Regions from separate parts of the Irregularibacter muris genome, predicted to be linked through region 1. Evidence: riboswitches for the same ligand, from Rfam matches in the RefSeq annotation. Region 1 holds a riboswitch; the other holds the start of a gene.
What was found. Region 1 has a riboswitch for S-adenosylmethionine ahead of metK (methionine adenosyltransferase). Riboswitches for the same ligand answer to the same signal wherever they lie in the genome.

Region 1 (16,384 bases):
TTTAAAATTTTATTCTAATAGGAGGTATTGAATGGTCTAAGGCCTTCTACCTTGCCAACGGCTACACTAAACATCAGCCCTACTCCTGGCTGAGTCATGTCTCCCAAGATTTCTTTAGTAGCGGCCATGGCTTTATCCAAAAGCTCGTCGTTGTCTATTAGGGTGAAAATTGTTTTATTAAAGGGCCTGGAATTATTTAAGAATTTTTTCATGGAACCAAATAAGGGACCATAACTGTGATTTTGAGCGATGGCACTCCCCATACCTTGGCTATCTAAAATAGTAGCGCCGGTTATTCCAATCTCCAAAAATTTTTCTAAAATATCATCCATATGATCCACGTGGTTTAAAACGATGAATAAGGCTTGCATTATTTCCACCTGCTTTCCACATATTTAATTTTAGTTGTACACCAACTTTTCTTTTTTATTTTCATTCTTTTTCTTCTTTTGTTTTTTGGTCTTCTCCAATCCGTTAATTTCTCCAGCCTTTTCTATTGCTATTTTTGACAAAATGGGCCCAACTAATTCATAGATGAGTACACTAAACATAATGATCGTGATAATCGGTACACTATATTGAGGGAGCTCTTGTTTTACGATAATGGATAGACCAATGGAGACACCACCCTGGGGAAGTAAAGTAAGCCCCAAATATTTTACTACAACTTCATCGGCATCCATAGCCTTGGCTCCTAACCATGCTCCCAGCATCTTACCACCAGCCCGTGCAAAGATATAAGCAATTCCTAAAAGTCCTACTGTAGACAATATTTTTATATCTAAACTAGCACCGGCTAAGGTAAAGAACATTAAATATACAGGGGGAACAAAACCTTCAGCAATAGAAAATATACGATTAGAGTTATGCATTAGATTGACCAAAGTCGCACCAATCATGATGCAGGTTAGTAGGGGAGATAGCCCTAATAAATTGGCTAATCCCGACGCACTTATAATAATGGCCAGAATAGATGCTAATAATTCTTCTTTATTTCTAGCATTTTTACCTATAAAGCTTAGTAGAGCCCCAAAAACAAAACCCAATAGGACAGAACCGACAATTTCTATCACTGGTCGGCTAACTATTTGCCACAGGGAATGCTCAGCAGTACCCGCGGATATTTTGGCCATAGACATAGCCACACCGAAAAATATAATTCCTATTACATCGTCTAGAGCAACAACAGGCAAAATGGTTCGGGTCAGGGGCCCATGGGCCCTAAATTGGTTGATAACCATAATGGTTGCTGCTGGTGCAGTTGCAGCAGACATGCTTGCGACTACCATACTAAATATAAAGTTCTGTTTAAATAAGAAAAACATGATAGAAAATACCACCAATAAAGCACCAGTGGCTTCAGCTAGAGTAATCACGACAATAGACTTTCCAACTTTTAACATATCTTCTAATAAAAATTCACTACCTATACTAAAGGCTATGGTAGCTAAAGCCAATTCATTGACAAATCCCATAGACTCTATGTCAGCTTCTCCAATCAATTTAAAAAAAGAAGGACCAATAAGAAGCCCCGCTACCAAATACCCTGTTACATTAGGAAGCTTGAAAAATCTCGCCACCCTACCACCCATGATTCCTACCATTAATACTATACCAATTTTTACAAGCATATTCAATTCATATTTCCCTCCAAAATTAATAATAAACAATGATAAAAATAAAAAAAGTGTCTACTGCACACTTAGATTTTAAGAAAGTTTGGTACTTGGCAAATTACACCAAATGTCCAACAAACATTTCATTTATAAAACAAAGCTCACTGGGTTTGTCACCTCCGGCTCATTTTGCATTCTGCATACTATCTTATAACAAGTTTGATTAAAATGCAACGTATAGTATACACGTATTTAATCATGTATATTTGTAGTAATATATTAAGAATAATTTTAAACACATTAAAGACATCCTTTATGGGACCATTTAATGGGAATATGCGTATTATTATTACTCACCGATCATATCTATAGAACAATGGGGAGTTTTCCCCAAGGAAAATACATTTTAAAGAAAAGTATAATAAAAGTTTAGAGAGAAAAAAAGGGGGGAAAGGGTCTAGTGAGGGTTTTATTGAGACTACTAAAAAGTGAACTCATGGTATTCTTAATGGCGGCTACCCCTTTGTTAGAACTCAGGGCATCCTTGCCCTATGGAATATTTGTACTGGATATGGGCTATTTTCATGCTTTTATCCTATCTGTTTTGGGGAGCATACTACCTGCACCCTTTATATTATGGTTTTTACCCTCGGTATTGAGTTATTTAAAGAAAAAAAGGGGGTTTTCCACTATAGCCCATTGGATTACAAGGCGCACTATCAAAAAGTCCAAAAAGCTCGAAACCTATAAATTATGGGGATTATTTTTATTGGTGGCAATACCTTTACCGGGGACAGGAGTCTGGACAGGAAGTGCGGTGGCAGCTCTTTTGAGAATCCCCTTTAAAGATGCATTATTAACATGTTTTGCGGGTACAATAGTCGCAGGAATGATTATTCTCTTGCTTTCCTATCATGCGACTTTGATGGTGTAAATATTTATTCAGCGCCTACCCCAATCACTATAACCATAGTAAAATCAGGGTTTACAAGTCACAAAAAAATGCATATACTTCTATTGACACAAAAAATCAACTATGCTATGATTAAAAACGAGCTGAATATGGAAAACTTATCAAGAGAGGTGGAGGGAATGGGCCCTATGAAACCCGGCAACCAGCATTGTGCACGGTGCCAATTCCTACAGAAGAAATTCTGCAAGATGAGTTAGTTGCCTACTAAAAATAACCTCTTCTGACCAGAAGGGGTTTTTCTTTTTTTATTCAGTAGGAAAGCAAAACTTCCTATGAAATAAAAAGGGAGGGGTTATTTCCCCTATGGTAGTCAGGAGGGGGCTCTAGAATGGAGGATTTTGCCATTGCCCAGAGGAATCTAGGGTTTCCTATTCCTAGCGGAAGCAGCTTTGCTGCTATTTTTTACTAAGGATAAAGGAGGTTTATTTATGGTGAGAAAATTATTTACGTCAGAATCAGTTACTGAAGGACATCCAGACAAAATTTGTGACCAAATTTCTGATTCTATCTTAGATGCTATATTAGAAAAAGACCCTAATGCAAGAGTAGCCTGTGAAACTTCAGTGACTACTGGTTTGGTATTAGTGGCTGGAGAAATCACCACCAATTGTTATGCAGACATCCCAAAAATTGTGAGACAAACTATAAAGGATATTGGATATACCAGAGCAAAATACGGTTTTGATGGAGATACCTGTGGAGTATTGACAGCTATTGATGAGCAATCGGCTGATATTGCCATGGGAGTGGATAAAGCCTTAGAAGCTAAGGAAGGGCAAATGAATGATGAGGAAATAGAGGCTATAGGTGCAGGAGATCAAGGAATGATGTTTGGTTTCGCTACCAATGAAACCCCAGAATTAATGCCTTTACCTATTTCATTGGCTCATAAACTAGCCTTTAGATTAACCGAAATAAGAAAAAATGGAACTTTAAAATATTTACGTCCCGATGGAAAAACTCAAGTAACTGTTGAATATGAAGACGACAAGCCTGTTAGAATAGATACTATTGTTATTTCTACCCAACACAATGCCAAGGTAGAAGGAAAAACTATCGAAAAAGATATGATAGAGCATGTGATTAAGCCGGTGGTACCTACAGAATTATTAGATGAAAAAACTCGGTACTTTATCAATCCTACTGGACGCTTTGTTATAGGTGGTCCTCAGGGGGATGCAGGACTTACTGGTCGAAAAATTATCGTAGATACCTATGGTGGCTACGGTCGTCATGGAGGGGGAGCCTTCTCGGGAAAGGATCCAACCAAAGTAGATCGATCTGGAGCCTATGCAGCTCGCTATGTAGCTAAAAATATTGTAGCAGCAGGTTTAGCCGATAAATGTGAAGTAGAATTAGCCTATGCCATTGGGGTAGCCCAACCTGTTTCTGTCTTTGTAGAGACCTTTGGTACAGCTAAAATTAGTGAAGATAAAATTGTAGAATTGATTAGAAAACATTTTGATCTACGGCCTGCTGGTATTATTAAAGAGCTTGACTTAAGAAAGCCCATTTATCGTCAAACAGCGGCCTATGGACACTTTGGGAGAACCGATGTAGACCTCCCTTGGGAAAGGACCGATAGAGCAGAGATGTTAAGAAAAGAAGGATTAGGTGCATAGATATTATAAGAGGTGACATATTGTGACTTCAATAAAAGGATTCTTAGTTTAGAAAAACTAAGAATCCTTTTCGTGTTTATCCTATATCTTGATGAATGTTTAAGCCTTTATCTTCTATAAGCTTACTTTAGTCACAAAAACTTACCAGCGGAAAATCACCTTGTACTTGGTCCTTTCAGATCTGGAATGATCAAAAAAGGGTTTATTCTGTGATATCATTTTAATAGGATGATTCTACAAAGAATTTACAACTCTTTTCATATCTATTTTTTTTATTGTATGCTGTAATCAATTACACTCTTCGCCACCCAGGTTATAGTAGTTTTCAGGGATATTTGTAGAATAATCAGAACAAAATAAATTTAAAAAGGGGTGGAAATATGTCATTTAGAAAAAGAGCAAGTGAAGAAATTCAGAGATTTGGTAGAACCTTACTATTACCAATCGCTGTAATGGCACCAGTAGGAATGGTACTAGGTCTTACCGGAGCATTAACACAAAGTTATATGATTGAACGATTACCTTTTTTAGGAAATGCAACTTTGCAACTTATTTTAAATAGTTTAAAGGGGATCGCAGATATCATCTTTAGCAATATTCCTGTTTTATTTGCCATGGGTGTAGCCTACGGTTTGTCCAAAAAAGACAAGGGGATTGCGGTATTCTCCGCTATTATTTCTTATCTGGTATTAAATGCAAGTATTAATGTTTGGTTATCGGCGACAGGTAATCTGGCAGACCCAGAGGTTATGGGTCAAGTAGGTCAGGGTATAGTACTGGGAATACAAACCATAAGATTGGAAGCTTTAGGCGGAATCATCAGTGGGATTATTGGAGCCTTAGTTACAGATCGTTTTTATAATTTGCAGTTTCCCTTGGCCCTTGCATTTTTCAGTGGGAAAAAATCTGTTCCTATTATCTCCACTGGAATCAGTATCGTTGTTGGATTGATTCTTCCATTCTTTTGGCAATATATTACCAAAGCTTTAATCGCATTATCTTTCATTTTGATTAGTGGACCCTTTGGAACGTTTATTTTTAGGATAATGAATCGAATATTGATTCCCTTTGGACTTCACCATGTGTGGAATTCCTTGATACGCTTTAGTGAAGCAGGGGGGACCTATATGATAGATGGGGAAAAGTTTGTAGGAGTCATTCCCACAATGAACAAGATTTTATTTGAATTGGGACCAAATCACGAAGCTTGGAATATTTTACCTGAGTTAACAAGATTCATGGCTCAAAATCAAATGTTATTAACTTTATTTATGATTCCAGCTGTTGGTTTTGCAATGTATAGATCAGCCTATGCTGAAAATAAACCTTATACTAAAGGTCTTATCTTAACTATGGTATTAACACCCTTTTTAGGCAATGTAACAGAGCCCCTTGAATTCTCTTTCTTATTTATTTCACCTGTATTATATGGAATTTACGTATTATTAAATGCAATAGGAGCTGTTGCCCTACATTTAATGGGAACGGCAGTAGGGTATATTCGAGGAACTATTTTCGACTTTGCCATTTTTGGTCTTCTTTATGAAAATACCAAATGGTATAACCTATTGATTGTAGGGATTCCACTGGCTATTGCTACCTATTTTGTATTTATGTGGGCCATTAAGAAATGGAATGTTGCAACCCCAGGTAGAGAAGAGGAGACAGTAGGAGATAATACATTACTAAAAGAAAAACGATATGATGAAGTGGCTAAAATTGTTGTGGAAGCTTTAGGTGGAAAATCAAATGTTCTTTATGTAGAAAACTGTGTCACTAGACTAAGAGTAGACTTGAAAGATTACAAGCTAGTGGATACGGACAAGATAAAAGAGTCTGGAACTTCAGGAGTATTTTTCCCAACGAAAAATCATATCCACGTGGTATTTGGACCCAATGTTGAGTTTGTAAGAAATGCAGTAGATGATTTTTTAGCCAGCGATAAGGCTGTTTAAAAAGAGGATAAAATACAATCCAATAGAAGTTTATATAAAATAGAGGGGCGAGATTTTGTCGCCCAGCTGCATAGAAATAAAAAAATGGGAGGGAATGAGATGTTCCTATACTCAGAAAATATTTATACTCCTGAAGGATTTCAAAAAGGGTATTTAAATATTCACGATGGAAAAATAATGGGTATATTTCAAGAAGTTGATGCAGAGGATGTTGTGGATTATGCCAATGGGATTATCATACCTGGTTTTATCGATATTCATATGCATGGCTGGGCAACAGGCTCTCTGTGGTTAAATGGAAACAAAGAAGCGGTAAAAAACATGTCCAAGGACCTCGTCAAGGTAGGGGTAACTTCCTACTTAGCAACAACAGGCACAGATGCTGTAGATACATTGAAGGGGCAATTAGAGGATACAAGAAAATTCATAGAAAATTGGGAGCCGACTAAGGGCTCCCAAGTCATCGGTGTCCATCTAGAAGGTCCCTTTATCAATAAAGAATACAAAGGAATGCAAAAAGAAGAATATTGTATAGATCCTTCCATAGAAATTACAGAAAGCTTGTTGGAAAGTGCCGGTGAAGGAAATGTAAAACTAATGACCCTTGCCCCAGAGTTGCCCAATGCAGATAGAGTAATTACTTATCTCCATGAAAAAGGAATTCAGGTTTCTATAGGTCATAGTGCTGCAGAATTTGAGGACATTGCAAGAGTAAAGGATTTGGGGGTAGGTGGCTTTACCCATACCTTTAGTGGCATGAGAGGATTTCATCATAGGAGACTAGGGGTAGTTGGTGCGGCTATGTATTTTGAGGATATGTATGCTGAATTTAGTAAACAGACAGGGATGACGGTAAAGCCAGAGGCCTTTGCCATAGTCTATAGACTAAAGGGTCCGGAGAAGATTATTTTATCTACCGACTGTACTGGATTAGCCCAGGTCAAGGAGCCTTTTTATCACTATATTCGCAAGTGCACATTTACTCCCTTTGGTAGTGATGTAAAGCTTATCTATGATGATGGACGGGAAGAAATTATGGATAAAAATAATTATGAGCAGGTAAAGGATATAGAACTTAGCTATTTAGGCTCAGTAAAAAATGTAGTAAAGAATGTAAAAGCCTCCATTAGGGACATTGTCAAAATGGCCTCGGAAAATCCTGCGAAATATATAGGAATAGATCACTATAAGGGCTCTATAGAAGCAGGTAAAGATGCAGATGTTATTGTCATAGATGATGAATGGAATTTAATTGACACTTATGTAAAGGGCGTCAAGCAAAATATTAGATAAATAGGCGGTAGGCTGGGTTTAAAATCATGATTTTAAACCCAGCCTACCTGACTTACAAGATTCAAAACCAAAGGGAAGGGATGCAATAAAAATATGAAAAAAATATGGGAACTTTTCTTTATTTATTTAAAAATAGGTGCTTTTACCATAGGGGGAGGTTATGCTATGGTACCCCTTATTCAAGAGCAAATTGTAGACAAGAAAAAATGGCTTACCGATAAAGAATTTATGGATATGTTTGCAGTGATTCAATCTGCTCCTGGTCCTATTGCCGTTAATAGTGCGGTGTTTCTAGGGTATAAGGTTGGAGGAGTAAAGGGATCTATTATGGCTACATTAGGAGCAGTTATTCCATCCTTTACCATTATTCTAATCATTGCAATGTTTTTTAGAAATTTTAGAGAATATTCTGTTGTAGATAGTATTTTTAAGGGTGTCAGGCCAGCGGTGGTTGCCCTAATTGCGGCAGCGGTGTATAAGCTAGTGAAATCCTCAAAATTTTCTATGGCAGGAATCATTATCTCTATATTTAGTTTACTGGCGATTATATTTTTAGATATTCATCCTATAGTATTAATTTTAGGATCAGCAGCTTTAGGAATTTTCATTTCAACCCATTCAACAGTAAGACAGGGGGAAAGAAAATGATCAGTACTTTCGTAGACTTATTTTTCACATTTTTTAAAATTGGCTCCTTTGGATTTGGGGGAGGATACGCTATGCTTTCTCTCATTCAAGAGGAAGTTACAAGTGCTCATGGCTGGCTGACCAAAGGAGAATTTTTGGATATTGTGGCCATAGCAGAAATGACCCCTGGACCTATTGCTATTAACATGGCAACCTTTGTAGGACATGAATTAGGAGGGATTCTTGGTTCAGCCCTTGCCACTTTAGGAGTAGTGCTACCCTCATTTATTATTGTTTTAATCTTAGTTCATTTATTTTTAAAATTTCAACAAAACCAAACCATTCAAAATGCCCTAGGGGGTATCCGACCTGCGGTTTTAGCATTGATTGCTTCAGCAGCTCTATTATTGGTGGAAGAAGCCATAATCGATGTCTATGGCATAATTATTGCTATTGTGGTTTTTCTTTTGGTAGCCATCAAGAAGGTGAACCCTATTATTGTATTGGTTTTATCGGGAATCTTGGGGATTTTTATTTATTAAGTAATGGATATACTTTGGTCGAAAAAATTTACCAACGGAAAATCTCTTGTATATAGTCTTAAAGGGGCTGAAATGCTTAAAAAGCTATTTTCTTATGGTACCATGAACTTAAGACCTGCAAGTGGAGGAGTATAACCAGATGAATTTACCTATTGAAAAAGGATATTCCAACGTATTTGATCAAATAGGAGAGGAACTAGATATGCAGTAGAGGAATTTACAATTTTGAGAAGGGAAAGGTGAAAAATGGATTTAAGCAGGTTGACAGAAAACTATGAAGAGCTAACAGATTTGGAGAAAAAAATTATTGAATTTTTGATGAAGAATCCAAAAGAAATATTGCATTTAACAGCCAATGAACTTGCTGAACGTATGTATGTTTCAAAAACTTCCATCATTAATTTATCCAAGAAACTTGGTTTTGATGGCTATAGTGAGCTGAGATATTATTTTAAACAACATATACAGAATAAAGAAAAAAGTATTCAAGATTTTTCCTATGATGATATATTGAGCTCTATTCATGATGAAGTAAGCAAAACCTTGTCTCTTCAAAGGGAAGATAATGTAAAGTCTATTGCGAATAGGTTATTGAAGTCAAAGGTAGTTTACATTATGGCAAGAGGAGCTTCAAAGCCCATAGGGAATTTATTAAGTTCTAGACTGGCAATGCTAGGAGTACGTTCTATATTTATTGATGATCAAAACCTCATTGGAGCCTTAGGGGATAGTCTAACACCGGATGAAACTCTATTAACCATTTCTCTATCGGGGGAAACTGAAATTATAAAAAATATTGCCAAAAGAGCTAGGGCAAAAGGAATAGATGTTATTGCTTTAGTGGCTTTTTCCAACAATAGCCTACAACGCATCGCCAATCATAAGATGTATTGTTTTGCACATCAAGTGGAAACCAAATACAATGATCTAATCTCAAGAGTAGGTTTGCATGCTTTAGTACAAATCTTAATTTCATATATAAATATGCAGAGAGGGGTAATGTTATGAAGCGAAGAAAATTAGGGATAACAATCGTTGGAAGTGGGAGTACTCGTATTCCTGCTTTGATTGGAAGCCTTATTGAATATAAAGACAGGTTCCCATTAAAAAAGCTAACTTTATTTGATATCAACATGGAGAGAATGAATTCCATGAGAAATTATATAGAACTCACCATGAAGGAGTACTATCCAGGGGTAGAGGTTTTATTCACAGACAATGAGGACGAAGCCTATATAGACACAGAATTTGTCCTTTGCAATATGCGGGCAGGAAATCTTGAGATGAGATCCTTAGATGAAAAGATTCCTCTGAAACATGGTTTGGTTGGGCAGGAAACCTGTGGTCCAGGAGGATTTGCCTATGGAATGAGATCTATAGGGGCTATGATTCATATGGTGAAAAAGATTAGAGAGTATGCACCGGATGCATGGATTTTAAATTATACCAATCCAGCTGCCATCGTAGCTGTAGCTTTAGATAAGGTGTTTCCAGAGGATAAAAGAATATTAAACATTTGTGACCAGCCCTATTCTATGATTAAATCCTTTGGAAAAGTATTGAATGTAGATATGTATGATATTGAGCCAAGATATTTTGGATTGAATCACTTTGGTTGGTTTACCCACCTATACCATAAGCCAACAGGAGAAGACTTGTTACCAAAGTTAAAATCATACCTTATGCAAGGAAATGACTTTAAACCATATAATGCAGAGCAAAGAGAAGCTTCATGGTTAAATACCTATAAAAATGTAAATAAAATTCTATCCTTCTTCCCAGAATATTTACCCAATACCTATCTCCAATATTATCTTTTTCCAGAGGAAATTGTAGCCGAGAGTGATCCAAACTTTACACGTTCTGATGAGGCTTTAGTTGGTAGAGAAAAGAAAATATTAGATATCTGCAAGCAGGCAAGAGAGCAACAATCTTTAGAAAATATTCCTTTTTTAAGTGGAGCTGTACATGGAAATATGATGGTGGAGGTAGCTGAATCTATTGCCTATGATTTAAAGCAATTATATGTCATTATTATGAGAAATGAAGGCGTCATCAATAACTTACCTGACGATGCTATGGTGGAAGTAGTCGCGGCATTGACTCAAAATGGGGCAGAGCCTTATCGGATAGGAAAGATTGGCACCTTCTACAAGGGACTTATTGAAGGACAATATGCTTATGAGAAATTAACAGTAGAAGCCTATCTGGAAGAAGATTATACAAAAGCACTACAGGCTTTAACCTTAAATCGAACCATTGTTAATCCTGAAAAAGCAAAGGCTGTATTAGATGATTTACTAGAAGCCAATAAAGACTATTGGTCTTTGCACTAGGACAGAAAAAGATAGTCACGATATTTCTATAATATAAACAGGGGAGGGAAATTATATGTTTTTATACTCTGAAAATATTTATACACCTGAGGGCTTTCAAAAAGGGTATTTAAATATTGAACATGGAAAAATCAAGGGCATTGTTCAAGAAGTTGATGAAAAAGAAGATGTGGTGGATTATACCAATGGGATTATCATACCAGGTTTTATTGATATGCATATTCATGGATGGGCAACGGGTTCCTTTAAGTTCCAAGGGGATAAAAAAGCCCTTCAGAATATGTCTAAAGGACTTGTCAAAGTAGGGGTAACTTCCTACTTAGCAAGTACAGCAACAAATGCAGTAGAGAAGTTAAAGAAACAAGCCAGTGATGCTAGAGAATTTATGGAAGAATGGATACCAGAAAAGGGCTCCCAAGTATTGGGCATTCATCTTGAAGGTCCCTTTATCAATAAAGAATACAAAGGAATGCAAAAAGAAGAATATTGTATAGATCCTTCCATAGAAATTACAGAAAGCTTGTTGGAAAGTGCCGGTGAAGGAAATGTAAAACTAATGACCCTTGCCCCAGAGTTGCCCAATGCAGATAGAGTAATTACTTATCTCCATGAAAAAGGAATTCAGGTTTCTATAGGTCATAGTGCTGCAGAATTTGAGGACATTGCAAGAGTAAAGGATTTGGGGGTAGGTGGCTTTACTCATACCTTCAGTGGCATGAGAGGATTTCATCATAGAAGATTAGGGGTAGTTGGGGCGGCTATGTATTTTGAGGATATGTATGCTGAATTTAGTAAACAGACAGGGATGACGGTAAAGCCAGAGGCCTTTGCCATAGTCTATAGACTAAAGGGTCCAGAAAAAATTATTTTATCTACTGACTGTACTGGATTGGCCCAGGTTAAGGAGCCTTTTTATCACTATATTCGCAAATGTACATTTAGTCCCTATGGTGAAGATTCTCTAAAATGTGTTTATGATGATGGCAGAGAAGAAATCATCAATAAATATGAGTATGACAATGTAAAGGATGTAGAACTTAGTTATTTAGGGTCGATACAAAATGTGGTTAAGAATGTAAAAGCTTCTGTAAGTGATATTGTAAAAATGACTTCAGAAAATCCTGCAAAATATCTTGGAGTAGATAGCTACAAGGGTTCTATAGAGGCAGGTAAGGATGCAGATGTTATTATTATTGACGATGAGTGGAATTTATTGGATACTTATGTAAAGGGAGTAAAGCAAGATATTCAATAGTGTATTAAAGAGGCTCTGCTTAAAATGATGTTTTTAAATATAATCTGCCGAGGGGTTACCCAATAGCCAATTTTTTTAAAACGTCTTTCAGTGGCATAGAGAAATTATGACCAAAAAGCAGGTAAGCAATATAAATGAATAGGAGGTCAAACAATGTTTGGGATTTTAAAGAAATCAAATAAAAAGTTAGAAATTAAAGCTCCTATAAAGGGAAAACTAATAAAAATAGAAGATGTAGATGATCCAGTTTTTGCACAGAAAATGGTGGGAGACGGCGTGGCTATTGATCCTAAAGAAAACAAAGTACTATCTCCTATTGATGGAGAAGTCATTGAGGTCTTTCCTACTAAACATGCCTTGGGATTAAAAACCGAGAACAATGTGGAAATTCTTATTCATATTGGTTTAGATACAGTAGATTTAAAGGGTGAAGGTTTTGAAGTTCATGTTAAGGCTCAAGATAAAGTAAAGATTGGAGATCCTTTAGTTACCTTTGATAGAGAGATATTAAAAGAAAAGGCAAAATCTTTAATTATCCCTGTTCTCATCACCAATTATCAAGAGATGAAAGCCATTGAAATAAAAGAAGGAGAAATCAATCCAATAGAGGATACCATTATGACGGTTAAAACAAAGTGAAACTTTAGACATCACAGGGAGAATATTCAAAGGACATAAAAATTGTCATTTACTTTCTAAGGGCAGGTGTTACCATGGATTTTTCAGAAAAAAGTTTAATCATGCATGAAGAAAATCAAGGGAAAATAGAAGTCACTTCTAAGATTAAAGTAGAAAATAGAGAGGATTTAAGTATAGCCTATACTCCTGGGGTAGCTGAACCTTGCAGAAAAATATATGAGGATCAAAAGGATGCGTATAAGTATACCACAAAGGGAAATCTTGTGGCAGTGGTGACCGATGGAAGCGCTGTACTTGGTTTAGGGGATATTGGACCAGAGGCAGCTATGCCAGTAATGGAAGGAAAGTCAATTCTTTTTAAAGAGTTTGCCGATGTCAATGCTTTTCCCATTTGTTTAGCTACCAATGAGGTAGAGGAAATTGTAAAGGCAGTAAAACTCATTGCACCTACTTTTGGCGGAATCAACCTTGAGGATATTAGTGCCCCTAGATGTTTTGAAATTGAGGAAAGATTAAACAAGGAATTAGATATTCCTGTTTTCCATGACGACCAGCATGGTACAGCAATTGTGGTTTCTGCAGGATTAATTAATGCACTAAAAATTGTTAATAAAAAGATTGAAGACATAAAAGTAGTTGTCAGTGGTGATGGCTCAGCAGGAATTGCCATTGTAAAAATGCTTTTAAACCTTGGGGTACAAAATATTCTGGTTTGTGGAAAAGAGGGGATCCTTTATGAAGATTATTCCCACAATAAATATAAAAATGAAATTGCAAAGATAACCAATAAAGATCAGAAAAGGGGAAACCTCAAGGATGCCCTAGTAGGTGTTGATGTATTTATTGGAGTGTCTGTAGGCAATATTGTTACAGAGGATATGATTAAATCCATGAACAAAGATCCCATTGTCTTTGCCATGGCAAATCCTATACCAGAAATTATGCCTGATTTAGCGATAAAGGCTGGTGCCAAAGTGGTAGGCTCTGGACGCTCTGATTTTGCCAACCAAATTAACAATGTATTGGCTTTTCCGGGAATATTTAGAGGGGCATTAGACATCAGGGCAAAGGAAATCAACCAAGAAATGAAGTTAGCGGCTGCCTATGCCATAGCCAATCTCATTTCCCAGGAAGAATTAAAAGAAGACTATGTCATTCCCGATGTTTTTGATAAAAGAGTAGTTGATCATATATCAAAAGCGGTAAGGGAGGCAGCTGTAAAAACTAGAGTAAATAGGATATAAAGTATTTTCCAGTCTATCCTTTGATCAAATTTAAAGACTCCATCTTATATAAGATGGAGTCTTTAAATTTTTACTTTTTTTGTCCTTTTTGCTATATTAAAGTTTTAGGATAGATTAACTTTTCCCTAAAACCCTATTGTTCTTTCTTCAGTTCTAGCCCTTAGTCACTTCATTTTTCACAAACTATGGTTAAGTCTCCAGATACTTTCCCTTAGTTCAACATATCCCCATTGCCCTTAAAAGCTTATACTTAACCATACCTGCAGGGGAAAAGGGCCGGCCTCACAAAAATGTGGGGTGATAAAATGATTGAACAACAAAATATTGAACATCTTGTACGAAAAGCCCAAAGGGGGAATGGAGGAGCTAAGGAAGAATTAGTACAATTATTTCATCCTTTACTGGTGAAGAGTATCAGAAAATACTTTGGAATAAACCAAGATACTGAGGATTGGTTACAGGAGGGGAGAGTGGTCATCCTCAAAGCGATTAAAGAGTACAAAGAGTCTTTAGGAGTACCCTTTGCTGCCTATGTGCAAAAACAGGTTTTTTATTATTATGTCAATGAAAGAAAAAAGACAAGAGAAGTAGTGATATTAGACCAACCTCTAGGAGAGGACAATACAAGCTATTTGGATTTGTTATCTGATGATAGAGAGCAAGTGGAGGAAAGGATGGAGGAAAAGGAACAGAGAAATTCCCTAGATAGGGCCATGAGCTTACTTTCCCTGAAACAAAGAGAAGTGATTCTTGCCTATTATGTAGAAGGAAAAAAACTAAAGTCTCTGGCCAGAGAGAAAAATCTATCTTATCAGGCCATAGTAAAGCGAAAGGCAAGAGCATTAACACAATTAAATAAGATGATGAAAGGATAATATTTTGTGAATTCTTTTTTTAAAATAGCAGTCTATTTTGTCATTCTATGAACATAGTGAAAAACCTAAGATTTTAAGGTTTTCCCTATGTCTATTCCCAAAAGTTAAAATTTTAATGGGTTACTTTTTCTTTCCTTTTCCATTTATGAAGTGTAGAGAGGAGGTGAGAAAAATGGCAGTAGATGCAAATGTAGTAAGCTCAAGAATGCAACTAAAGTTAAAAACCGGAGTAAATGAAAGTGGTAAGGACATCATCCGAACCAAGACCTATTCCAACGTAAAGGTCAGTAGCGAGAATCAATCCATCTATGGTGTAGCAAATCAGCTAGCAGGGTTACAAAACTATCCCTTAGAAGAAATCCACAGAGTAGATGACGTATTGCTTATCAACCTTTAGAAGGGACTAGGAAAAATTCAAAGAGAAAGGAGGGTAAACTATGGCAACATTAAGACTAGAAATGACCTTTAAAAACACAGAGGGAAGAACCAGCAAAATAGCAGTAGACAACGCTAGAGATGATCTAACCGATATAGAAGTTAAAGAAGCAATGGACAGCATTTTAGGGGACAATATCTTCATCACTACCGGTGGAGACTTGGTAGAAAAATCTAAAGCAGAGCTTATCACAACAGAAGTCAAAGAATTTGAGATAGAGTAATGCAATAAAACAGACCTGCTTTTTACCAGCAGGTCTGTTTTATTAGGGCAAGGGATAAGCTTCATGTGGGACGGGAGGTAAAAAGATATAGAGAAAATAGAGAAGGGAGGATGAAAAATGGAAGAATTATTGGTGCAGATCGGAAACTTTGGTTTTCCTATGGTAATTTCCATTTATCTATTGGTGAGATTTGAAGGGAAAATCACCAATTTAACTCAAAGTATTTATCAACTGGCAAAGGTAATTGAGACCATGAAATAACTCTTTAGCTGAAATAGGGCAGTTAGATAATAAATATTGACAAAATAAGAAATTCCTTGGGTAGAATAATTTATATCCAGGGAATTCTTGTTATGACATAATAACCAATACTTCCTCTCCCTAAGTGTATTATTTTTTAATAATTTTAACAGTTGCAATTTAATTTAATAAGAACTAAAAAGCTTCAGATATTTCTCTATTTTTCTCCAAAAGACAATTACAGTATTGAATTTGCTCCTGAGCTATCTTTATAGAATCTCCAATTAGCTTTTCTATATTTTCGTTTTGAATATTTAAAACAATCTCCAATAATAAGGGAAGATTAACTCCACATATGAGGTGAACATTGGGGAATGAAATATAATTCATAAATTCATTATTTATGCTTCCTCCCAGTAAATCTGTTGCAATAATAATTTCCTCATCAGGTTTCAAAGAGGAAATTATATTTTTTATTGGCTTTTTTATCTCGGATATTCCCTCAGTA
Region 2 (16,384 bases), on a different contig from region 1:
CATTAGATACGAGGTGGACTCACTAAAGGGAATGAATTTTGTCATGTATGAAGCCTTAGGAGGTGGAGCAACCTTATCTCTGAGGTTAGACAGTCTTGGAAAGTCAATGGCATCTGCACTGATGAGAATGAAAATAGAATGGGAGGGGAAATAGGGAATGAAAACGAGCAGTTATTCAGGGTTCTATAAATTATCCACGGAAAAAAGACTAGATGAAGTAGGAGAATTTTCAAATCTGACGGATGAAGAAAAGAATTTGTTAAGAGATCCCGCATCTGTCAATGAGGAGATCGCAGATCACATGGTAGAAAATGTTATCGGTAGATTCACATTACCCTTGGGAGTAGGGATTAACTTTGTTATCAATGGAAAAGACTATGTTGTCCCAATGGTTACAGAAGAGCCATCCGTAATAGCTGCAACTAGTAATGCAGCAAAGATGGCAAGGGAAAACAATGGATTCTTTGCAAGCTATACAGGATCGATAATGATTTCTCAGATTCAGATAACAAATCTTACAAATCCCAGTTATGCAGCTATTGTGATACAGGAACATAGGGATGAAATTATTAGGAGATGTAATGAGCAGGATCCTGTTCTTGTAAAATTTGGTGGTGGAGTTGAAGATGTAGAAACAAGAATAATTGACACATTAGCAGGAAAGATGCTTATCGTACATCTAAAAGTCAATACTTTGGACGCTATGGGTGCCAATGCTGTCAATACCATGGCAGAATACATTGCACCATATCTTGAAGAAATTACTGAAGGAACTGTTTATCTTAGAATACTTTCAAATCTAGCAATGCATAGACTTGCAAGATCAAGAGTTATTATTAAGAAAGATATCCTTGGAGAAAAGGCGGTAGATTCCATATTACAAGCCTATGCCTTTGCTGAGGCGGATCCTTTTCGAGCGGCAACACATAATAAGGGAATAATGAATGGAATAGTTCCCGTGGTGCTGGCCACTGGTAATGATACACGAGCTATAGAATCAGGAGCTCATGCCTATGCATCCATAACAGGAAGATACCTTCCTCTTACTACTTGGGAAAAGAATGCGAATGGTGACCTTGTAGGAACCATTGAAATTCCAATGGCCGTTGGGCTGGTTGGAGGGGCAACCAAGGTCCATCCCCAGGCAAAGGTAGCTGTAAAAATGCTTGGTGTTGAAAAAGCTTCTGATCTAGCTATGATTATCGCATCAGTTGGCTTAGCCCAGAACTTGGCAGCACTAAAAGCTCTTGCCACCGAAGGAATTCAGCGGGGTCATATGTCACTACATGCAAGAAATCTTGCTACAACAGTAGGGGCTAAAGGGGAACTTCTCGACAAGATAGTCTCTAAGATGATCAAGGAAAAGAAGGTTAGAATGGAATACGCCCAAGAACTTTTTAATCAATATTCAAAATAAAAAAGTGGAGGTTAAAAAATGAACCAGGAAAAGAACAAGCCAGTATTTACCGAAGTATGGGGTGACACAGTAATTATAAAAGAATTATTTATAGCTGTTATCATTGGTATTGTTCTCACTATGGCTTTTTATATTTTAGGGAACAAGATATTTGTTGGAAATCCCAATATTGAGGAAAGTCTGGCCAAAGGGTATTCATTGCTTATCGGTATAACAGGCTGTATACTTTCAGGTGCAATATCAGCAAAGATGTTTAAGCCCAAAAGAAATGTGGAAGAAAGACTTGAAAAAGGGGATGTTGAAGAGATTCTTAAATCTGCCGGTATGACTGTAGAAGAGGAAGCAGAAGCACTGTCCAAAGTAAGCCCAGAAATCATAGCAGAGATGGAAGAACTGGAGCTTTGGGGATTCCTAGCACTTATACCGGAAGATTCACCAAACTATAAGAAGGAATATAGAGAAAAGAATGGAGGGTTTGCCCTATGACCATAACACCAATTCTATTAATCCAAGCTTTTTTAGCAGCCTTTGTAGGGGGAATACTGTTTAGTATAATTGGAATCATTCCTGGAACAGATGAAACGGCAACTATGGCACCGCTGACACTCATATTGGTACTGCTGGGACTTCATCCTGTTGTTCTTTTCTCATGGTTCATAGGTATAATTGTTGCCATGCAAATATCCCATACCATACCGACAGCCATGGCGGCGCTACCTGGATCAACTATGGCGGTTCCAATGGTACTTAACTCTTCCATAGCAAAACGTATGGGTATTCCTCATATTGCAATGAAAAAAATGGCAGCAGGATCTTTAATAGGATCAATTATTGCAGTTCCTATATCCATTATTGCGGCAATGGTGCTAGCCCCCTTAGGAGATGTTATTGAACCCTATATAGGACTTATATTTACATTGGGAGCAGCGTTTATAGCCTATATGTCCAGTGCAAAATGGGGTGCAGTCATCGCATTGTTTCCCTTTGCATTTTTAATACAGGGATTTCAAAGATTATCAGTAGAAGCAACAGGGACTACCTTATTTATATCTATATTTATGGGCATTACAATAGGGCCAATGATTTCAGAGGTATTCAATGTTTTCGTGCCTAGCCTTAGAAATAAGCAGATGAGAGATAAGGAAAATGATATATTTCTTGCACCAGAAGGAAAGGGAAATCGTTCAATAATCCCTAATCCTTTTAAGATATTTACAAAGAAACAGAAGCGTGACATTGCTGCTTCCTCAGCCATATCGGCTACAACCTTTACTTTTTCACCGGTAGGAATGACAGTCTTACTTGGGGAATTATTTGGAGGAAAGAGAAAAGAACTTTATGACCGAGTGACAGGTACTTTAGGAATACAGGATGCGGTAAGTAATGCTACCTATATTGGGGAACTTATCATACCCTTGCTTGCATTCGGTATTCCCCTATCCCCAGTTGCCCTTGGACCGGCCGCAGCACTGTTTAATGCGCCTCCAGTATTTACAATAGATCCTGTAAATAACCTACATTCATATTTAGGTATGGGGGATTATCTACTCTATGGATTTATAGGAGTTGTTGGTGGAGCTTTGATAGCCTACCCTATGGCCATAAGAAAAGCTAGAGCATGGACAGAAATGATGTTCAGAAAGATAAGCCATGAAGCGCTTATTGGGGCATTTATGGGGCTAATATTTATGCTTGCATATTATGAAGCAGGAGTATTTGGTGTATTTGTAGCATTGTTTATTGGTTTCTTTGGAGGCATACTTCATAATATATTTGGTATTCATACCGGAGTACAGTTTATGGCATATTACGCATCAGGCTGGATAGTAACAAATCTTATTGCATTGTCAGGATTATTTTAAAATGTAGAGAACTTTTACTAATCAGTTGCATAGAAATGCAGCTGATTAGTTTATTAAAGAGAAGAGAGTATTCCCATCTGCAGCAAGAGCCCTTATTTCCTCTCGTCATTAAGTTGTTTTTCATGCATGAATTTGTAAATTTATCAAACAATATAAGAGATTATGAAAAATATTACATGAAAAAGAGGGTGAGAGATGAATGGCAAGGAAAATGAAAACTATGGATGGGAATCAAGCGGCTGCCTATATATCGTATGCGTTTACAGATATAGCCGCTATTTATCCCATCACGCCATCTACGCCTATGGCAGAGGGTGTAGATGAGTGGGCGGCCCATGGAAAGAAAAATATATTTGGGCAATCCGTGAGAGTAGTCGAAATGCAATCAGAGGCCGGGGCAGCAGGAGCTGTACATGGATCCTTACAGGCAGGAGCACTGACCACTACTTATACAGCATCTCAGGGTCTTTTATTAATGATTCCCAATATGTACAAGATGGCAGGAGAGTTGTTGCCCGGGGTATTTCATGTGAGTGCCCGAGCGATAGCCACCCATGCTCTATCTATTTTTGGAGACCATCAGGATGTGATGGCCACAAGACAGACAGGTTTTGCCTTACTAGCTTCTAGTAGTGTACAAGAGGCTATGGATTTAGCCGGAGTTGCCCATTTGGCGGCTATTAAAACTAGGGTCCCCTTCCTACATTTCTTTGATGGCTTTAGAACTTCCCACGAATATCAAAAAGTAGAGGTAATGGAGTATGAAGAATTAGAAAAGTTGCTGGATTATGATGCACTGCAGGCCTTTCGAGAGCGATCTCTAAACCCAGAACATCCAGTAGTCAGAGGAACGGCACAAAACCCTGATATTTATTTCCAAGGAAGAGAAGCAGCTAATCCTTTCTACGACAGTGTTCCCGATAGGGTAGCGGGGTATATGAAGGATATTAGTCAATTAACAGGTAGAGAGTATAAACCTTTTACCTACTATGGTCCAGAGGATGCAAAAGATGTGATTATTGCCATGGGTTCTGTTTGCGACACTATAGAAGAAACCATTGACTATCTACAGAAAAAAGGAGAAAAGGTTGGAATGATTAAGGTTCACCTTTATCGTCCCTTCTCTCCAAAATATTTTTTCGACGTGCTCCCTTCAAGTGTGAAGAGGATAGCTGTTTTGGATCGAACGAAAGAGCCAGGAGCAACGGGGGAACCCCTTTATTTAGATGTAAAAAGTCTTTTCTACCATAGGGAAGAACGACCTCTTATTGTAGGAGGAAGATATGGATTGGGATCTAAAGACACAAGACCATCCCAAATCATTGCTGTTTACAAAAATTTAAAACAAGCTGAGCCTAAAAATGGGTTTACCATTGGTATTGTAGATGATATAGGAGAAACCTCTCTGCCAGAGGAGGATATTGTAGATACCACTCCTGCGGGCACTATTCAGTGCAAATTCTGGGGATTGGGATCAGATGGGACAGTAGGTGCTAATAAAACAGCTGTAAAAATTATAGGAGATCATACTGACCTCTATGCCCAGGCTTATTTTTCTTATGACAGCAAAAAGTCTGGGGGATCCACTATTTCCCATCTTCGTTTTGGCAAAGAGCCTATTCGTTCCCCCTATTTGATTTATAGTGCAGATTATATTGCCTGCCACAACAAATCCTATGTGAATCATTTTGATTTGTTAAAGGGCATTAAGAAAAAAGGTACTTTTGTATTAAACTGCCCATGGACTCCTGAGGAATTGGAGGAAAAATTGCCGGCTTCATTGAAAAAAAGTATAGCTGAAAACCAAGTAAATTTCTACATTATTGATGCCATGGATATTGCAAAGAAAATTGGTTTGGGAAATAGAATCAATATGATTATGCAATCAGCATTTTTCAAATTGGCAGAGGTCATTCCCATAGAAGATGCCGTAAAATATCTAAAACAGAGTATTGTAGATATGTATGGGAAAAAAGGAGAAAAAATTGTAGAAATGAACAAGGAAGCTGTGGACCGAGGAGTAGATGGCTTAGTGAAAGTAGATATCCCCTCCCATTGGGCAAAAGCCCAGGATGAAGATATGTCTACTAAGGAAGAACCGGATTTTGTGAAAAATATTCAAAGACCCATGGCTAGACAAGAGGGAGATGAACTACCTGTCAGTGCCTTTAAGGGAAGGGAAGATGGAACCTATCCCCTGGGAACAACGGCTTATGAAAAACGAGGGATTGCCCCTATGGTTCCCCAATGGCAGACTGATAAATGTATTCAGTGTAATCAATGCTCCTATATCTGTCCCCACGCAGTGATCAGGCCTTTCCTATTGGATGAAGAAGAAATGAAAAAAGCACCTCATACTTTTGAAACCAAAGAATCCAGGGGAAAAGAGCTTAAAGATTTTGGCTATCGTATTCAAATCAGTCCTCTAGATTGTACAGGCTGTGGCAACTGTGCTGATGTATGTCCTGCCCCTGGAAAGGCATTGGTTATGGTAGATGCGGAAAAAGAGATTGGCAGACAAGAAGAAAATTGGGAATTTGCCATGACCATTAAAGACAAAAGTCATTTAGTAGACAAAGGGATTTTTAAAAACAGTCAATTTGCTAAGCCTTTACTGGAATTCTCTGGAGCCTGTGCAGGCTGTGGAGAAACCGCCTATGTAAAATTAGTGACTCAGCTCTATGGAGAGAGAATGTTGATTGCCAATGCCACAGGCTGTTCTTCCATCTGGGGAGCCAGTGCGCCATCGATTAGTTACACCACCACTGCCCAAGGGAAAGGACCCTCTTGGGGGAATTCCCTCTTTGAGGATAACGCAGAGTATGGATTTGGAATGGCTATAGCAGTAAGGCAGATGCGGGAAAGATTGGAAGAATTAATGAGAGAAGGATTGAAATCTGACTTAAATCAAGACTGTAAAAAAGCTTTTCAAAATTGGCTAGATCATATGGAGGATGGAGAAGAATCCCAAGAGGCTTCTCAAAAAGTTCTAGAAATTCTCGAAAATTCCAAAGATAAAGATCATTCTATTGTAAAGGAAATACTGGAGAAAAAGGATTATCTCATCAAAAAGTCCACATGGATTATTGGTGGGGATGGATGGGCCTATGATATTGGTTATGGAGGGCTAGATCATGTACTGGCCATGGGAGAAGATGTGAATCTATTGGTTATGGATACGGAGATTTATTCCAATACTGGAGGACAGTCTTCCAAATCCACCCCTACAGCAGCAGTAGCAAAATTTGCCGCAGCAGGAAAGAGAATTCGCAAAAAAGACCTGGGCATGATGGCCATGAGCTATGGCTATGTTTATGTAGCTCAAATTGCCCTAGGTGCTAATATGAGCCAAGCCCTTAAAGCCATCCGGGAAGCCGAAAGCTATAATGGTCCATCCCTTGTCATATGTTATGCTCCTTGTATCAGTCATGGGATTAAGACAGGTATGGGAACCAGTGTAGCCGAAGAAAAGAAAGCCGTGGAAGCAGGCTACTGGCATCTTTATCGATACAATCCTCTCCTAAGAGAAGAAGGGAAAAATCCTTTTATCTTAGAATCTAAGGAACCCAAAGCTTCCTTTAGAGAGTTTATAGAAGGGGAGATCAGATATTCTCAAATTATGAATGTATTCCCCGATGTGGCGGATGAATTATTTACCCAAGCAGAAAAACATGCCAGAGAAAGATATGAAACCTATAGAAGATTAGCAGAAATGAAGTATTAAAGGCAAAAAAGAAGATTGAATAAGGCAATTCAATCTTCTTTTTGTTTATTTTTGATTGGTATCTACCCACTCTTTAGCATTGTGGGTCTGATCATCATCTGGTATAGGAACTTTAGAAACAGGCTGTAATCTTTCAATATTAGCCCAGGCGGCAGTATTTTGTTCTTCAATAGGCATTTTCATAGGTCTTTGCTTTTTTTTATTTTTTGCCATAAATATCACCTCTTTTATATTATTTTCAAAAAACACAAAAGTATAAGAGGAAGATATATGTTTTATATTTTTATAATTGTTCTCAAGTTACCATCTTTTAAGTTTAGCCTTGTTGTGTGTTTATTTTATCCAAGGAAGTGTAGTATAAGAATATCCCCACTTTAAAAGTAAATAGGGAAAAGAGTTATGAAAAGGCATAATAAATAAACCGAAGCAGACACTAAAAGAAAGGCTATATATTCCTATGGAGGATAGCTTAAAAGATTATGAAATGATGATAACTTCTGTTTTATCCAAAAATATAGTAGAAGACAAAAAAGAAAAGGTGGTATCATGATCAATAAAGAGATAATGACAAAAACAGGATGGAACTTTGATAATGGTTATGCCCGTTTACCAGAATCATTTTTTACCCTCTGCAATCCAATCGCTGTACCCTCCCCTAAATTAGTTATTTTTAATGATTCATTAGCAAAATCCTTGGGGTTAGATAGTCAAGAGCTAAAAAGCAAGGATGGAGTAGATATCCTCTCTGGCAATCAGCTTCCCCCAGGGGCCTTACCCCTTGCTCAAGCCTACGCTGGACATCAATTTGGACATTTTACAATGTTAGGAGATGGTCGAGCCCTGCTGCTCGGGGAACAGATTACTCCGAAAAGTGACCGATTTGATGTTCAGCTTAAGGGTCCCGGTAGAACCCCCTATTCCCGTGGGGGAGATGGGCGAGCGGCACTGGGACCCATGCTACGGGAATATATCATTAGCGAAGCAATGCACGCTCTAGGGATTCCTACTACCCGCAGTTTAGCAGTGGTGACAACTGGGCAATGGATAATTCGTGAAACTCAATTGCCTGGTGCAATTTTAACCCGGGTAGCTGCCAGTCATATACGGGTGGGAACCTTTCAATATGTTGCCCACTGGTGTACCCCTGAAGAACTTCGGATTTTGGCTGATTATACAATAAAAAGACATTTTCCAGAGATTGAGGGAGATAAAAATCCTTATCTTGCTTTACTAAAGGAAGTGATTAAGAGGCAAGCCACACTGATTGCCAAATGGCAGCTGGTTGGTTTTATTCATGGAGTGATGAACACCGACAATATGGCCATTAGCGGAGAGACTATTGACTATGGTCCCTGTGCTTTCATGGATACCTATGATCCAGCGACAGTGTTTAGCTCCATTGATGTTGGTGGACGCTATGCCTATAGAAATCAGCCCAAAATAGCCCCGTGGAATCTCTCAAGATTTGCCGAAACCCTATTGCCTTTATTACATGACAATGAGCAACAGGCTATTAAACTGGCTCAAGATGCCATTGAAGATTTCGACGGTTTATATCACTGTAATTGGCTGGGAGGAGTAAGAGCAAAATTAGGAATATTTAATGAGGAGCTAGGGGATGAAACTCTTATGGAAGACCTTTTTCATATGATGGAGAAACACCGTGCAGACTATACCAATACCTTTCGAGACTTAACGCTTAACAAGCTAGAGGAAATAGGGTTTTCCCATACTTCAGAATTTATCCAGTGGCACGAGTTGTGGCAAAGGAGACTAGAAAGGCAACAGCAATCAAAAAATTCATCCTACCAGCTAATGAAAGACAACAATCCTGGGATAATTCCCCGTAATCATAGGGTAGAAGAAGCACTGGAAGCTGCGGTAGATAAAGGGGATTATAGCATAATGCATAGGCTGCTCAATGTTCTTTCAGATCCCTATGCTTATTCCCCTCAACAGGAGGATTACTCCACCCTACCTCCACCATCAAATCGTCCTTATCGAACTTTTTGTGGGACCTAATAAAGTAGATATTCAGTACCTCCACAGAGCTGGGCAAGAAATATCGGGTAGAGGAATCTAACTTCTATAAAATAATTAAAAAAAAATAACTTGACATAAAACAATAAAAGAATTAGAATGTAAAACAAACAATCGCATAGAAAAACTTCTTATCAAGAGAGGTGGAGGGACTGGCCCTTTGAAACCTCGGCAGCGGATTTTCATTTTTATGAAAATACTGTGTCAATTCCAGCAAGTGACAAACTTGAAAGATAAGAAGAGAGCAGATATTTATTTGAATATAGATATTTTACCTCTTCTTATTTTATATAAGAAGAGGTTTTTTATTTTAAGATACATCGGGCCCTTTGTATCTCTAGTATTTAATCAGTTAATATCATTATTATAAGGAGTGTAAACCTATGGTCTTCAATCAAGAAAATGTAAAACATATACAAGAGCAAATTCTTTCAATCATTGAAGAGAATAAATCCAATTACATTAAAATGAGTCGTGAAATTCATGGCAACCCGGAAATTGGAAATGAAGAAGTTTTCGCCAGTCAATTATTATCAGAAAGACTAGCAGACGAAGGATTTATCCTGGAGAAAAATATTGCAGGTCATCCTACAGGATTTATTGCTCGAAAAAAATCCAAGGCTAAACCAGGTCCAGCCATTGGATACTTGGCAGAATATGATGCTCTACCAGGTTTAGGTCATGCCTGCGGTCATAATATTATTGGTGTAGCTAGCACAGCAGCAGCTATAGCATTGGGGCGGGTACTAGATGAGATAGGAGGAGAAGTCGTTGTCTTTGGGACACCAGCCGAAGAAGGCGGACCCAATGGAAGTGCTAAGGGAAGCTTTGTAAAGGCTAATCTACTTGAAGGAATTGACGCATGTATGATGATCCATCCTTCTAATGAAACCAGAACGACAAGCAATTCCTTGGCAGTTGATCCATTAGACTTTGAATTTGTGGGGAGACCTGCCCATGCGGCTGCCTCTCCCGAGAATGGAATTAATGCTTTAGATGCAGTGATATTATTCTTTAATGGCATCAATGCCCTACGACAGCATGTTACAGATGATGTAAGAATCCATGGAATTATTACCCATGGAGGGGATGCTCCTAATATCATACCTGAGTATGCAAAGGCTAGATTTTATATTCGAGCGGCCACTAGGACGAAACTGGATGAAGTGACCAATAAGGTAAAGGCTGTTGCAGAAGGTGCAGCCACTGCCACAGGAACAAGCTTAAAGGTCATTGCTTTTCAAAATCCAGTAGATAACCTTGTATTAAACAAAAGATTTGATGAGGTATTTAGGAGAAACTTAGAAAGGCTTGGAGAAAGCTTTGCAGAATCTGATAAACAGGGTACGGGTTCAACAGATACGGGAAACATCAGTCAAGTGGTTGCTACCATACATCCCACGGTAAAAATAGGTTCCAGGGATTTAGTAGGTCATACCGTAGCCTTTAGAGAGGCAGCATGCTCATCTGAGGGAGATAAGGGATTAGTTTTAGGAGCCAAGGCCCTTGCCCTAACAGGTCTTGACCTAATTGTAAATCAGAAATTGTTACAGGAGATTAAAGAAGAATTTAAAAGTCAAAAATAAAAGAGTAGAAATAAAATATAAAAATTACCTATCAAGAGAGATGGAGGGATTGGCCCAGTGAAGTCTCAGCAACCAGCCTATGTAAAATACATAGGCCAGGTGCTCATTCCAACAGGACTTTATCCTGGAAGATGGGGAAGGTGTAACGAATCAGTATGCCCTTTCCTATAGGGTTATTTTTATGTCCAAATACTCGAGTTTTCAAGAATTTTAGCTATTGAAATTAAGGAGAGTGAGTGTATTGATTTTTCTTCAACAGGTCAGTAAGACCTATGTTAGTAAGAACCAGTCAGTAAAAGCTCTGAAAGAAGTCAACTTACATGTTTCTCAGGGAGAAATATTTGGCATTGTTGGCTATAGTGGAGCAGGAAAAAGTACATTGATTCGATGTATAAATCTATTGGAAAGACCAACAACAGGGAAAATAATTGTAGATCAAAAAGAATTAACTGGGCTTTCTGAAAAAGAATTAAGACAAAGTAGAAAAAAAATTGGGATGATCTTTCAGCACTTTAATTTAATGAAGGCTAGAAATGTATTTCAAAATATCGCTTACCCCTTAAAGGGAAGTGGTCTTAGTAAAACGGAAACCGAAACTAAAGTTTTAGAGCTTTTGGATTTGGTTGGATTAAAGGATAAGGTATCTGCCTATCCCTCCCAACTAAGTGGTGGACAAAAACAGAGGGTGGCTATTGCTAGGGCATTAGCCAATGATCCTAAGGTATTGTTATGTGATGAAGCTACCTCTGCTTTAGATCCTCAAACGACAAAATCCATCTTGAGTTTATTAAAACAAATTAATGAGAAGTTAGGCTTGACCATTGTCATCATTACCCATGAAATGCAGGTGATTAAAGAAATATGTCATAGTGTTGCCCTTATGGAAGATGGAAATATTGTAGAATGTGGAAATGTGTTAGAAATATTCTCCTATCCCAAGGCTCAAATTACTAAGGAGTTTATATCCTCAGTATTTCAACAGGGAGATATTTACAAGTTTATTGGTAAAGAGTCATTCATCAATGGCATTGAGGAAGAAGAGATGTTAGCTAAGATTTCCTTTGTTGGGCAGAGAGCAGGTCAGCCCTTTATCTCTAAGATTTCTCGTCTATTTAAAGTAGATGCAAGTATCTTATTTGGAAATATTGAAAGCATTCAAGATGTTGCAATAGGCAGTCTGGTTGTGAAATTCAGTGGGGGTAAAGGCAATATCTTAAAATCTATAGATTATTTGCAGGAACATACTGTACAGGTGGAGGTGATAAAAGATGTTAGAGTTCATACAGACATGGCTACCCAACCTCATGGAATTATATCCTGATTTACTTAAGGCCCTTTATGAGACCCTTATTATGGTATTTATGGCCGGAATTGTTTCCACTCTATTAGGTATTCCCATTGGTATCGCCTTAGTGGTGACAAGACCAGGTCATATTTTAGAGAACCAAATAGTTTATCAAATTGTAGGGAAAATTATTAATGTTTTTCGATCCATTCCCTTTATTATTTTGTTAGCGGCAATTATTCCCATAACTAGATTTATAGTGGGTACCACCATTGGCATAAAGGGAGCCTTAGTGCCACTGGTATTTGGCGCAACCCCCTTTGTAGCTAGACAGATAGAATCTGTACTGCTAGATATTGACAGCGGTGTTATCGAAGCCGCAGAGGCAATGGGGTCTAGCCCATTTGAAATCATATATCGTGTTTTACTTGTAGAAGGGCGGGCAGGCATCATCTATGCCTTAACCATTTCAATGGTGAGTTTAATTGGTTTTTCTGCAATGGCAGGTACTGTAGGTGGCGGGGGGCTAGGTGACTTTGCTATACGGTATGGCTACCAATATTTTAAGACCGATATTATGATTGTCACCATAATTATTCTTTTAGTTTTAGTAAATTTTGTGCAGGGCTTAGGAGAGTTTATCGTTAAAAGAATTAATCATTAAGAGAAAATACAGGAGGAATGAAAAATGAAAAAATTATTGATATTGGCTATCGTTGCAATACTTATTATCGCACCTTTAGCAGGATGCAGTGCTACAACTGGAAATAGGGAAAAGATCAACATCAAATTGGGAGTAAATGGTGCAGAACACCAGGTATGGGACTATGTTCAAAAGAAATTGGCTGAAGAGAATATTGAATTAGAGATTATTTCTTTTTCGGATTATGTTCGTCCTAATTTGGCCTTAGCTGAAGGGGAAATAGATGCCAATGCCTTTCAAACCATCGCATATTTTGATCAATTTAAGGCAGATCATAATCTAGACCTTGTTTCCATAGGAAATACCATATTAGCACCTATGGCTATATATTCGGAAAAACTAAAATCCCTTGATGAAGTAAAGGAAGGGGATAAGGTCGCCCTACCCAATGATGCGACGAATGGAGGGAGGGGGCTAATCCTGTTACAGAGTGCCGGACTCATTACATTAAAAGAGGGAGTGGGCTTAATACCAACAATCAAGGACGTGGTGGAGAATCCTAAAAATCTAGAATTAATAGAATTGGCAGCAACACAAATACCAAGATCCTTGGCGGATGTTGACATTGCCATAATAAACAATGGGGTTGCCATAGAAGCAGATTTTAGTCCCACAGAGGATTCTATTTTTATTGAAGATGCAAGCAGTGAAGATGCCAAGCCCTATATCAATATCATTGCCGTTAAGTCAAAAGACAAGGATAAAGAAGCACTAAAAAGATTAGTCGAAATATACCAAGAGGAAGCTACAAAAGAAGTCATTGATGAAGTATATAAAGGAAATGTAGTTCCTGCGTTTTAAATAAGTATTGAAAGATTCCATCGCTTAAATAAAAGGAACGTGTACTTCTTATTAAGATTTCGCTTTGTTTCCCCATAGCGCAAGATTAGAAATACATTCTATTGACAAAGTTTTGTTGCCATGATACTCTATGACTATATTAGTAAATATAGTCATAGAGTATGGAGGTAAAGTATGGCAACTGCATTTAGTGATCGTGAAAAAGAGTTAATAAGAAAAAAATTAAACAAGGTAGCCCAGGAATGTCTATGCAAATATGGTGTCAGGAAAACAACAATTGATCAAATTGTTCAAAGGGCAGGGATATCCAAGGGATCTTTTTACAGTTTTTATCCTGCAAAGGAAATTTTATTTTTTGAGGTACTGGAAGAATATCAGAAGTCTATTATGAATGAACTATCCAACAAGTTAATGCAAGAGAACAATATAGGAATTGATCAATTTACAGAATTGATTTACGGACTATATCAAAAGGTAAGAAAATCTTTTATTATGAACATAATCCAAAATCAAGAATTTGAATTTCTTATGAGGAAATTACCTAAGGAACTGATTATGCATCACCATTCATTGGATGATATACTCACAAAGAAGATTTTTTCTTATATAAAGCTTAAAGACAATATAAATATAGACGTTGTCACGGCTTCTTTAAGGGCAATTTTCATGAGTATGATCTATATTGAAGAAATTGGAGAAGAAGATTTTGATGAAGTGCTTAAACTTTTGATAAAAGGTCTTGCTCAACAAATCGTTGAGGAGGATGATCATCATGAGTGAAATGATTAGTACGACGAACTTAACAAAGGTTTATGGAGAAACCTGTGTGGTTGACAAAGTGAACTTATCGGTTAAACAGGGAGATATATTTGGATTTTTAGGGCTAAATGGGGCAGGCAAGACTACTACAATACGAATGCTTTTAGGTATGATAACGCCTACATCAGGACAATGCTATCTTCAAGGACAAAGGGTAGGTGCTGGGAATACAGATACTTGGCGTGATGTAGGATATATTGTAGAAACGCCCTATTCATATCCGGATTTAACAGTAAAAGAGAATCTAGAAATTGTTCGTCAATTAAGGGGGATTCAGGAGAAAAGTTGTGTCCATTGGATCATAAAGAAGCTAAAATTGGAAGATTATGCATCAAAGAAGGCTAAGCATCTTTCTTTAGGAAATGCACAAAGGCTCGGCATAGCAAAGGCAATGATGCATAAACCTAAAATTTTAATCCTTGATGAACCTACAAATGGATTGGATCCCGCGGGTATTGTTGAAGTTCGTCAACTGCTAATGGATTTAGCAAAAAATTCAGGGGTAACCGTACTGGTCTCTAGTCATAAATTAGATGAAATCTCAAGAATTACTACAAATATAGGCATAATACATGAGGGAAAATTAATTAAGGAGATAGATGGAAAACAACTAGAAAGTCAGTTGAAGAAATCCTTAATAATAGATGGCAGAGATAGGCTTGCTATAAAATCTATTCTTTCTAAGACAGGATACAAGGTATATACCCAGGATAAAAGCACAACTGGGGAACTTTTTCCCCTACAAATTCAAAATGAAGATGCTGTAAATAACCCCGAAAAAATTGCTACATTACTTGTAAATGCAGGTCACCCTCCAACATTATTGAAAATTGAGAAGGAAGATTTAGAAATGTATTTCTTAAGAACCATTAAAGAGAGGGGGGGAGATGTAAAGTGAATAAAATAATAACCTGTGTTTCAATAGAAGGAAAAAAGTTTTTTCGTTCTAAAGTCCCTTTACTCACTATGCTTGCACTTACAATAGTACCCTTTGTCGGGGGATTTTTTATGTTTGTTTTAAAAGATCCTAGCTTAGCACAAAACTTGGGTTTTATTTCTGCAAAAGCAAATATTATGGGAACTGCTGATTGGCCTTCTTACTTTGGTCTCCTTGCCCAGGCGGTTGCAATCGGTGGATTAGTAGTATTCGGATTTATTACATCTTGGATTTTTGGTAGGGAATATTCAGATAGAACCATAAAAGACTTACTAGCACTGCCAATATCACGAAATATAATTGTATTTTCTAAATTCATTGTGGCCGTTTTATGGTGTTTAATGCTTTCTATAATTGTACTGGTTTTAGGTTTAATTGTTGGAAAAGTGGTTGATATACCTGGGTGGTCATTTGACATAATGATACAAGGTACTTTTATTTTTATGGTTTGCTCCATACTAACCATATTGCTATCAACACCAGTAGCTTTTTTCGCAAGTGTTGGCCGTGGATATCTATCTCCCCTTGGATTTATGGTATTTACTATTGTATTAGCACAATTTATTGCGGTAACAGGGTACGGACAGTTTTTTCCATGGTCTATACCTGCCCTTCTAAGTGGTGCTGCTGGAGGTGACAGTGCTATGATTGAGGGGATCAGTATTATTATTGTACTTTTAACAAGTGCTTTTGGGCTAGTGGGCACTATATTTTGGTGGAGATATGCCGATCAAAGTTAGCATGATATAACAAGTAATATAGAGAAAAATCTATCTTTTTTATTTATTACAAAGTAGAAGCTAGCGGGATAAAAAGGGATAAACTTACCCCTTCATTATCCCATGGATTAATGATAAATAAACAAGCCTGTAATCCCCGATAGTAGGATAATAAATATTGGATTAGTTTTATATTTTCTTAATAGAAATAGGGAAATCATGAATATGATTACAGCAAAAATGTTTATGTCCATGAATTTAATATTAAGAGAGGAAGAGCCCCAAAAAGCAATCAAAATAATGGTAGATGCAGAGGCGGCAATAAGGCCGATGGAAGCGGAACGCAGACCCCTCAATATATTAGAAACACTATCAATATCCCTATGCTTTTTAAAAAAGTTATATAAAAAAATAGAAATCAAAAATCCTGATAAAACACATCCTAAAGTGGCGACCACAGCTCCTGGTATACCTGCAATACGTATGCCGAC

Region 2: linked by a shared signal. The riboswitch ahead of NSA47_RS12775 (M20 family metallopeptidase) and the one ahead of metK (methionine adenosyltransferase) in region 1 are both predicted to bind S-adenosylmethionine.

What each region holds. Positions count from the first base shown of each region.
Region 1 covers NZ_JANKAS010000003.1:26,938-43,321, reverse strand. The annotation lists gene NSA47_RS04605 (hypothetical protein) at 15-371, opposite strand; gene NSA47_RS04600 (cation:proton antiporter) at 402-1,631, opposite strand; gene NSA47_RS04595 (COG2426 family protein) at 2,089-2,550, shown strand; SAM riboswitch class I at 2,685-2,784, shown strand; gene metK (methionine adenosyltransferase) at 3,018-4,211, shown strand; gene NSA47_RS04585 (PTS transporter subunit EIIC) at 4,592-6,166, shown strand; gene nagA (N-acetylglucosamine-6-phosphate deacetylase) at 6,266-7,459, shown strand; gene NSA47_RS04575 (chromate transporter) at 7,553-8,107, shown strand; gene NSA47_RS04570 (chromate transporter) at 8,104-8,628, shown strand; gene NSA47_RS04565 (MurR/RpiR family transcriptional regulator) at 8,875-9,636, shown strand; gene NSA47_RS04560 (family 4 glycosyl hydrolase) at 9,633-10,964, shown strand; gene nagA (N-acetylglucosamine-6-phosphate deacetylase) at 11,020-12,219, shown strand; gene NSA47_RS04550 (PTS sugar transporter subunit IIA) at 12,373-12,858, shown strand; gene NSA47_RS04545 (NAD(P)-dependent malic enzyme) at 12,933-14,102, shown strand; gene NSA47_RS04540 (RNA polymerase sigma factor) at 14,408-14,977, shown strand; gene NSA47_RS04535 (DUF1659 domain-containing protein) at 15,150-15,374, shown strand; gene NSA47_RS04530 (DUF2922 domain-containing protein) at 15,415-15,636, shown strand; gene NSA47_RS04525 (YvrJ family protein) at 15,754-15,897, shown strand; gene NSA47_RS04520 (PTS sugar transporter subunit IIA) at 16,072-16,384, opposite strand, start outside.
Region 2 covers NZ_JANKAS010000014.1:40,035-56,418, forward strand. The annotation lists gene NSA47_RS12740 (AtuA-related protein) at 1-154, shown strand, start outside; gene NSA47_RS12745 (hydroxymethylglutaryl-CoA reductase, degradative) at 158-1,417, shown strand; gene NSA47_RS12750 (hypothetical protein) at 1,436-1,903, shown strand; gene NSA47_RS12755 (tripartite tricarboxylate transporter permease) at 1,900-3,279, shown strand; gene nifJ (pyruvate:ferredoxin (flavodoxin) oxidoreductase) at 3,479-7,003, shown strand; gene NSA47_RS12765 (CDIF630_02480 family spore surface protein) at 7,049-7,216, opposite strand; gene NSA47_RS12770 (protein adenylyltransferase SelO) at 7,550-9,025, shown strand; SAM riboswitch class I at 9,172-9,283, shown strand; gene NSA47_RS12775 (M20 family metallopeptidase) at 9,427-10,629, shown strand; SAM riboswitch class I at 10,655-10,767, shown strand; gene NSA47_RS12780 (methionine ABC transporter ATP-binding protein) at 10,871-11,950, shown strand; gene NSA47_RS12785 (methionine ABC transporter permease) at 11,898-12,578, shown strand; gene NSA47_RS12790 (MetQ/NlpA family ABC transporter substrate-binding protein) at 12,603-13,418, shown strand; gene NSA47_RS12795 (TetR/AcrR family transcriptional regulator) at 13,593-14,198, shown strand; gene NSA47_RS12800 (ABC transporter ATP-binding protein) at 14,191-15,135, shown strand; gene NSA47_RS12805 (ABC transporter permease) at 15,132-15,914, shown strand; gene NSA47_RS12810 (chromate transporter) at 16,022-16,384, opposite strand, start outside.